Regions from separate parts of the Paenibacillus sp. DS2015 genome, predicted to be linked through region 1. Evidence: riboswitches for the same ligand, from Rfam matches in the RefSeq annotation. Region 1 holds a riboswitch; the other holds the start of a gene.
The links. Region 1 has a riboswitch for S-adenosylmethionine ahead of J2T13_RS07670 (methionine ABC transporter ATP-binding protein). Riboswitches for the same ligand answer to the same signal wherever they lie in the genome.

Region 1 (4,218 bases):
ACTTAGTTTAGATTCAACTTTATTCTCATCCTGAAGCTTAATTAAACCATTTTTAGCTAGTAAACTAAGCGCTCGGCCACCATTGGTTGCATCATTAGGGATAGCGATTTTGGCACCATCAGGAAGCTCATCTATCGATTTGTACTTTTTGGAGTAGGCTCCAAGCGGCTCTACATGAACAGCAATAACAGAGACAAGATCCATACTGCGCTGCTTATTCTCTACATCAAGATAGGGTTGATGTTGAAAGAAATTAGCATCCAATTGTTTCTCAAATAACTGTGTATTGGGTTGAACATAATCTGTGAATTCTATAATCTCCAGATTGATGCCTTCCTTTTCTAGTACAGGCTTAATGTGCTTTAGAATCTCTGCGTGAGGTACTGCTGTAGCGCCTACCTTCAATGTTGCTTCATCACTCTTACCACATGCGGATAAAGCTACCACCAGTGCAAGACTTACTAAACCAAGTGTCCATTTCTTCATTTGTCAATTCCCCTTTTCTTCGATATGAATAATATGAATTATATGCGACCGAATTTCCATTCGGGTATTACCTTAATCACATAACGCTTATTTTCTTATAAAATGACGCACAACTCGATCGCCAACTACTTGAAGTAATTGTACTAATACGACCATCAGTGCTACGGATATCAACATGACTTCTGTCTCATAACGATAATAGCCGTAACGTATTGCTAAGTCACCTAATCCACCTCCGCCTACTTGACCCGCCATTGCGGTGTAGGACACAAGCATAACTATTGTAACCGTCATAGCTGCTAAGAGACCCGGTCTAGATTCTGGAAGTAGAACACGTAAAACAATCTGACTAGTAGAAGCTCCCATCCCCTCTGCAGCTTCAATAACACCACGATCTACCTCTGCTAATGCTGTCTCCACAAGCCGTGCGAAGAAGGGTGCTGCACCTACAACTAGCGGTGGAATGGTTCCTAGTACGCCCATAGATACCCCAACAATCCCTCTCGTAACAGGAATCATAGCCACAATTAGAATAATAAAAGGTACAGAACGCAATATATTTACAATGAAAGACAGGAGGGTATAAGTAACGCGTACTTTACGTGAAGCCGAACGTGAAGCAAGGTAAAGTATTACCCCGAGTGGAAGTCCTATAATAAAAGTAAATACAGCAGAGGCTCCCAACATACTCAATGTAGCTATTATGGCAGTTCCAATTTCATTCCATACAATTTCAGAAAAGTCTACCGCAAGAATCATGCCATCACCTCCACATCAAGACCTTGCTGAACAAGTTTATCAATTGTTCTGATAATACCTTCTTGTTCTCCCTCAAAACGTACAATCAATTGACCGTATGGCGTATCCTTGATCGTAGATATCGTTCCCTGTAGGATGGCAAAATCAACCCCCGTCTCTCGAACCGTCCTCGACAGTATCGAGCCATACGTGGTCTCACCTAGGAAGGTAATCTTAACAGCTTGTGAAAATGCAAGATGCGTCGCATGAATAGCTTGCTGTAACAGCTCATTACCACTAGCTTCGCCTCGAATAAATTCTCGTGTAACCACATGTTTCGGTTTAAGAAACACTTCGGTTACCGGTCCATACTCAACAATCCCACCCGCATGTATAACCGCAACGCGATCACAAATACTTTGAATAACATGCATCTCATGAGTGATGAGAACAATTGTTAGATTGAAGCGTTTATTTATGTCTAGCAATAGCTTCAGAATAGAATCTGTAGTCTGTGGGTCAAGCGCTGAAGTTGCTTCATCACACAGCAGTACTTCGGGATCACTTGCAAGTGCACGCGCAATCCCTACCCGTTGTTTCTGCCCACCTGAGAGCTGCGCTGGGTACTTATCACTATGCTCATCTAGCCCTACAAGAGCTAACAATTCATTCACCTTAGCTGCAATGGTTTCTTTAGAGGTATGAGCTATGCGCAATGGAAAGGCAATATTGTCATACACTGTTGCAGAGGATAGCAGATTGAAGTGTTGAAAAATCATCCCTATTCTTCGCCGTTCTTTCTGTAACTGCTGGGTATTCAGCGAAGTTAAATTGACGCCATCTACCCATACTTCGCCTGATGTGGGTCGCTCTAATAAGTTAATACATCGAATGAGTGTACTTTTACCAGCACCAGAGTGTCCGATAACTCCAAATATTTCACCCTTCTCAATTGAAAGATTCAAATTAGATAGTGCGGTAGTCACTCGATCGCCTTTACCGTACTCTTTCGTCAATTGCTTTAATTCAATCAATCAAGGTCTCTCCTTCGTAAATCTTACTGTTATTGACATATATTTCAAAGGGATTCAGGTAAAAAAATATAGAAAAAGCCCCTTTCACAGTATGAAAAAGGGCTCTCTTTGCGTAAAGACAATGCCATCTCATCTGCCAGACACGCTTGTTGTGCGATCTGTAGGAATTAGCACCATGACATCAAGGGAGAACATTCACTCTCCTTAATCGGTTGCCGGGCTTCATCGGGCCTATCCCTCCGCCTCTCTCGATAAGAAAAAATCCATATGAAATTATTATTGTTAGTATAGAATTTTTCAAGAAGATTGTCAAAAAGAAAAATCCACCTGTTATGTTAAATTAGCATCCGTATTTATGCTCCTGTTGTGCCATTGATCATAGATATAATGATAAGCGGCAGAAAGAGATTGGCAAATCATATCGATACCTAGCTTTAACTCCAACAAATGTTGATCCACATCTTCCAGCACGATTTTGTCGTGAAGCCCTTGGTGTCGTTGCCAGAGATCATCTTCCATCTCCGTATTCATATAATGAATTTCTGCATTCCTTCGTTTCCTCAGGATGTTAATAGGCTCACGATAATTATCCCTGATCGTTGATAACTGCCCACTTAAGGAATCGTGTTGCTTGTAGAGGGTCAGTTGACGTAGTACTGAAAAATACGAATATTGTGCTTTAACCTTTGCTGTCTGTAGATCATACTGCTCATTCAAGACCGTACCAAGCTTATCTAGCACAGAAAGGACACGAATAAATCCATTCTTATAGAAATATACATATCTTGAGTAATCCGTTTGCTCCGATTCTGTCATGTCATCCATAAATCCCATTTTTATAGATTTTCTAAAGAAGGAGGCCGCAGCGTAACTTTGCTCCAACTCCGAGAGTGAGAAAATAAGTCCCCGTGTCCAGATCTCTATCTTACGTAGATCATGCGTAGGGTCTTCGCTATCACTCATTTCCTTCTGTAATAGCTGGATCGTCTGTAGCATAGCTTGGTTAGCATCTTCCAGTAACGGATTGTTGTCCCCATGGGACAAATCTACAAGTAACTTACGCAGCATGGCAAGCGCTCCCTGATTATATTTGTGGAGAAGTCTACTGGAACTATCGCAACATTACGATGCCTCCTAGGGTTCACTTATATTACAGGGAAACCATGGATTAATGAGTTTGGTTCTTGATCATAGGTTTACTTAATTGCCACACTCTTACACTAAGATAACAAAGAACACCGAATAAGGAGGATACTAACAAGTTATGCAATAAGGCTGCAAACACATAAAGTTCAGGATTTCCTAGAGCGTAAATGATAAAAGCACCGCTGAATACCTGCATTAAGCATAAGGAAACCGCTGCAACACCTAACATTTGAAGTTCACGATTACCGTGATGTCTACGATATGCGAAGTGAGCCATGATAGCTATTAATATAAATAGCAATAGCGCAGCAAGTCTGTGAATGAAGGCAACTCTAACTCCACCTACCATTTCCGGAATCACTTCACCATTACAAAGTGGCCAACCGGAACAGCCCCCTGATGAATCTGTATGGCTAACATAAGCGCCAATATAGACTACTATGTAGCAGTAAATATTTGTTACCCATGTGAGATTACGGAAAGATATACTTACTCGTGGTAATATTACAAGTTCTACATCTACTATGGATTTAGATTTACTAACTCTCCTTATCCCTAATGCGAGCATAAGTGCACTGGCAAAAGCGATGAGTGAAAACCCAAAATGAAGGGCCTTAATGGCAGATGATTGATCCATGACCACCGCGAGAGCGCCCATGGTAGCTTGAACTAGAACGAACACTAAAGTCATTGCAGCATATACTCTTAAATCACGACGTTTGTTATACAGCCAGAATGCAATGACAGAAGCGAGCGCCAATAATCCTGCCATTCCGCTGACTAACCGATGTGAATATTCAATGAGCGACTCCAC
Region 2 (4,218 bases), on a different contig from region 1:
ATGATCCGCATCCGCTTTCGCAGAATGTTAGACTCTAGGAGAAACGTAAGTTAGCATAACAAAGGACGAAGAATTTCTGCATTCGGAGCAGTTCTTCGTCCATCTGTTGTATGATTTAGATCCAATCTTTTTTGCGGAACGTATAGAACATCCCGAAACCCAGTACCACCATAAAGCCAAGGACCACATAATAACCATATTTTGATTCTAGCTCTGGCATATGGACAAAGTTCATACCGAAGATACCAGTAATAAGTGTTAGAGGCATGAATATGATGGTAATTGCAGTGAGTACTCTCATAATTTCGTTCGCGCGGTTGTCGATACTAGACTGATATGCTTCACGTAAGTTACCCATGAGATCGCGATATGTTTCGAAAGCTTCGGATACTTTCACTGTGTTCTCATAAATATCGCTAAAATATTTCTGTAACTGATCGTCGATCAGTCGAAGATCTTTCTTGTTCAGGATATTAATCACTTCTTTTTGTGGAACAAGAGCCTTCTTCAGCCATAATATTTCACTGCGTAAACCAATAATTTCAATCAAGTGGGTTTTCTTAGTGCGCATCAGGATATCTTCTTCTAATTTCTCGATCTTGGCTTCAATGCGGTCACCGACAGAGAAATAATTGTCTACAACTAAGTCAATAAGTAGATAAAGAAAACGATCCGGTTCGCTGACTTCTTGCTCCCAAAGTATTGGTTTTAATGTACGAAGTTCATTAATTTTCTGATTGGTAACCGTAATAATATAATGTCTTCCTAAGAATACGCTAAGTGCGCGTAGAAATATTTCTTCATCATCAAATCGAATACTATTAATGACTATGAAGTAATGGCTCTCATATATCTCAATTTTAGGACGTTGTTCATCTTCATGTAGGCAATCTTCTACTGCTAAGTCATGTAGTGAGAATAAAGGTTGTAGCTCTACAAGATCTTCTGCATCAGCATCAATCCAATAGAATCCTTCTGTGGGTGGGGTCAATGTTAATTCAATGTTATCAATTGGGGTAAATACACCTTCATTTACCAAACGTATCTTCATCTATTATCACTCCTTCATCCCCAAGATTGCGTGGGGAAGCGCCAAATACGCGCATACGAAAGAGAATGGTCTGTCGGAGGGAGCGGGAGGCATTCGTTAAATACTCTCCACATGGAAATGAATAATACCCACTACCGACAAGCTTATTCTCAAGGTATGCGATTGTAATGCAAGTTGAATCAGCTCAGGCCTGGGGTCGCCATCCATCTTCCATGTCACCTCTTTCATTTTCCGATTTTCAATACTTGTATAGTATAACGCCCGGTCATCGACCTTACAAGAACAATTATGATCAGCTAATTCTAGTCTACAGACTATTCAATAAGTAAGGGAAATGTGAGTGGGAAATATGAAAATGAGTTCTGGTTCTTGACGAAGACGTGTAGATGATTTAAAGTTAATCTAAATTACATGTTTAATGTGATTTATTAAATTACAAATAAATGAATACAGCGAAATCTTATCAAGAGCAGGTGGAGGGACAGGCCCGATGAAACCCGGCAACCGGCGTTTAACAACGTACGGTGCTAATTCTTGCAGGAAATGATGCCCATATTGGCTTCGTTTGCTGAGAGATGAGAGAGGCGCATATATTAAGCAATTATGACCTTTCTCCTGAATTTGGATAAGGGTCATTTTTGTTTAAAAATGGCTTTCCTCAGAAATGATTATCGCCAGTTTCAGCCAAAGGGAGTGTAATCATAATGCCGATTAAGATTCCAGATGCGTTACCTGCTAAGGAAATTCTAGTGGGGGAAAATATATTTGTCATGGATGAGAGTCTTGCATACCATCAAGACATACGCCCACTACGTATTGCTATTCTAAACTTAATGCCTACGAAAGAAACAACAGAAGCTCAAATTCTTCGTCTGCTTGGAAACTCACCCCTTCAAGTAGATATTGTGCTACTTCATCCCAATTCCCATACGTCCAAGAATACATCTGAGGAATATTTGAGAACCTTCTACAAAACGTTCGATGAAGTGAAATTCACTCGCTTCGACGGATTGATTATTACGGGTGCTCCTGTCGAACAAATGGAATTCGAGGAAGTTAATTATTGGGGTGAACTACAAGAGATATTCGAATGGAGCAAGACGCATGTCACTTCAACACTTCATATTTGTTGGGCTGCTCAGGCTGGACTGTACTATCATTTCGGTGTTCCTAAGTGGGAACTGGATGAGAAAATATTTGGCGTATTTCCTCATACGGTGGCCTTGCCAAATGTGAAGCTGCTGAGAGGATTTGATGAATTATTTCACGTTCCTCATTCTCGTCATACAGAGGTTCGACGGAAGGATATCGAAGGGATCGACAAATTAGAAATTTTATCAGAGTCTGAAGAGGCTGGTATATATTTAGTAGCTACAAAGGATGGCAAACAAGTTTTTGTGACCGGTCATGCGGAATATGATCCCTTCACACTGAAGTGGGAATATGAACGGGATATTAGCAAAGGAATGGATATGGCGCTTCCACAACATTATTATCCTAATGATGATGCTGATCGGGTTCCCCCTGCTGTATGGAGAGCACATGCTAATTTATTATTCGCAAATTGGCTGAATTACTATGTATACCAAGAAACACCTTTTGATATAGGCGAAACTGCTGAAGTCTGGCCACAAATATAGTGAGGGATAGAATAGGGAGGATATAGTATGGAGAAGAGGTCGTTACAAATTGAAAGTAGATTGGCGCAAATTGGTTCTATTGAAGAGCCTGTGACAGGAGCCGTTAATTTTCCGATCTATCAAGCTACTGCATTCCGTCATCCTGGACTTGGTAAGAGCACAGGATTTGATTATTCTCGAACAAAGAATCCAACCCGTAAGGTATTGGAGGATGCAGCTGCCGAACTTGAATCAGGAGATGCAGGGTTTGCATGTAGCTCAGGAATGGCTGCGTTGCAAACGGTTTTTACACTTTTTGGTCAGGGGGATCATCTGATTGTATCTCTGGATTTGTATGGAGGGACATACCGTCTATTAGAACGTATTCTTTCTAAATTTGGTGTAAGTGCCTCTTATGTAGACACGAATGATTTAGATGCTTTGGAGACGGCAAGACGTTCTAATACAAAAGCAGTTTTTATAGAGACGCCAACCAATCCATTAATGATGATTACCGATATAGAAGCCGTCTGTGCATGGGCACAACGACATGAATTACTTACCATCGTGGATAACACATTGATGACACCGTTCTTTCAACGGCCGCTCGAATTAGGGGCTGATATCGTTGTGCATAGTGCAACTAAATATTTAGGTGGTCATAATGATGTATTAGCGGGTCTGATTATTACTAAAGGACAAGAGTTGTCTGAAGAAATGTCCTTTCTGCACAATTCCATTGGAGCTGTTCTCGGTCCGACGGATGCTTACCAATTAATGCGTGGAATGAAGACTTTAGCACTTCGGATGGAACGTCATGAAAGTAATGCAGTTCAGATTGCTCAATATTTGCTCACGCACTCGGCAGTAGCTGAGGTATATCATCCTGTTCTACCGGATCATCCAGGTCATGATATTCAGAAAAAGCAATGTAGTGGGAACACGGGAATATTCTCATTCAAAGTGAAGGATGCTCGCTATGTTGAACCTCTATTAAGAAATGTCCGTCTGATCGCTTTTGCAGAGAGCTTAGGCGGAGTAGAATCCTTAATGACATACCCAGCTGTGCAAACTCATGCAGACATTCCACTGGAAATTCGCGAAGCTATTGGTGTAGATGATCGTCTTCTTCGTTTTTCGGTAGGTATAGAACATGTGGATGATTTAATTGCAGATTTAGGTGGAGCACTTGATGCAGCGCGTCAAGAAATCGAAGGAGGAGAACAACGATGAGTGAATCCCAGAATTCGTCCCGTAATGAACTGAACTTTGCGACGAAATTACTCCATTTTGGGTCGGAAATTGACCGTACTACTGGAGCTTCAAGTGTACCCATTTATCAGGCATCAACGTTTCACCATGAAGATATTTTTAATCCACCACAGCATGATTATAGTCGTTCAGGGAATCCAACTCGTCAAGCGTTGGAAGATTACATCGCTTTGTTAGAAGGTGGAGACCGAGGATTCGCATATTCTTCCGGAATGGCGGCGATTTCTAGTACGTTTATGATGTTCTCATCGGGAGACCATATAATCGTGACGGAAG

Region 2: it holds a riboswitch for S-adenosylmethionine, as region 1 does, so the genes downstream of both, metA (homoserine O-acetyltransferase MetA) here and J2T13_RS07670 (methionine ABC transporter ATP-binding protein) in region 1, are expected to answer to the same signal.

What each region holds. Positions count from the first base shown of each region.
Region 1 covers NZ_JBNPWS010000006.1:60,972-65,189, reverse strand. Annotated here, with positions in the region: gene J2T13_RS07680 (MetQ/NlpA family ABC transporter substrate-binding protein) at 1-486, opposite strand, end outside; gene J2T13_RS07675 (methionine ABC transporter permease) at 574-1,242, opposite strand; gene J2T13_RS07670 (methionine ABC transporter ATP-binding protein) at 1,242-2,258, opposite strand; SAM riboswitch class I at 2,385-2,516, opposite strand; gene J2T13_RS07665 (Cthe_2314 family HEPN domain-containing protein) at 2,589-3,326, opposite strand; gene J2T13_RS07660 (COX15/CtaA family protein) at 3,427-4,218, opposite strand, start outside.
Region 2 covers NZ_JBNPWS010000004.1:138,658-142,875, reverse strand. Annotated here, with positions in the region: gene J2T13_RS05695 (HRDC domain-containing protein) at 1-54, shown strand, start outside; gene corA (magnesium/cobalt transporter CorA) at 116-1,051, opposite strand; SAM riboswitch class I at 1,509-1,633, shown strand; gene metA (homoserine O-acetyltransferase MetA) at 1,756-2,691, shown strand; gene J2T13_RS05680 (aminotransferase class I/II-fold pyridoxal phosphate-dependent enzyme) at 2,719-3,903, shown strand; gene J2T13_RS05675 (trans-sulfuration enzyme family protein) at 3,900-4,218, shown strand, end outside.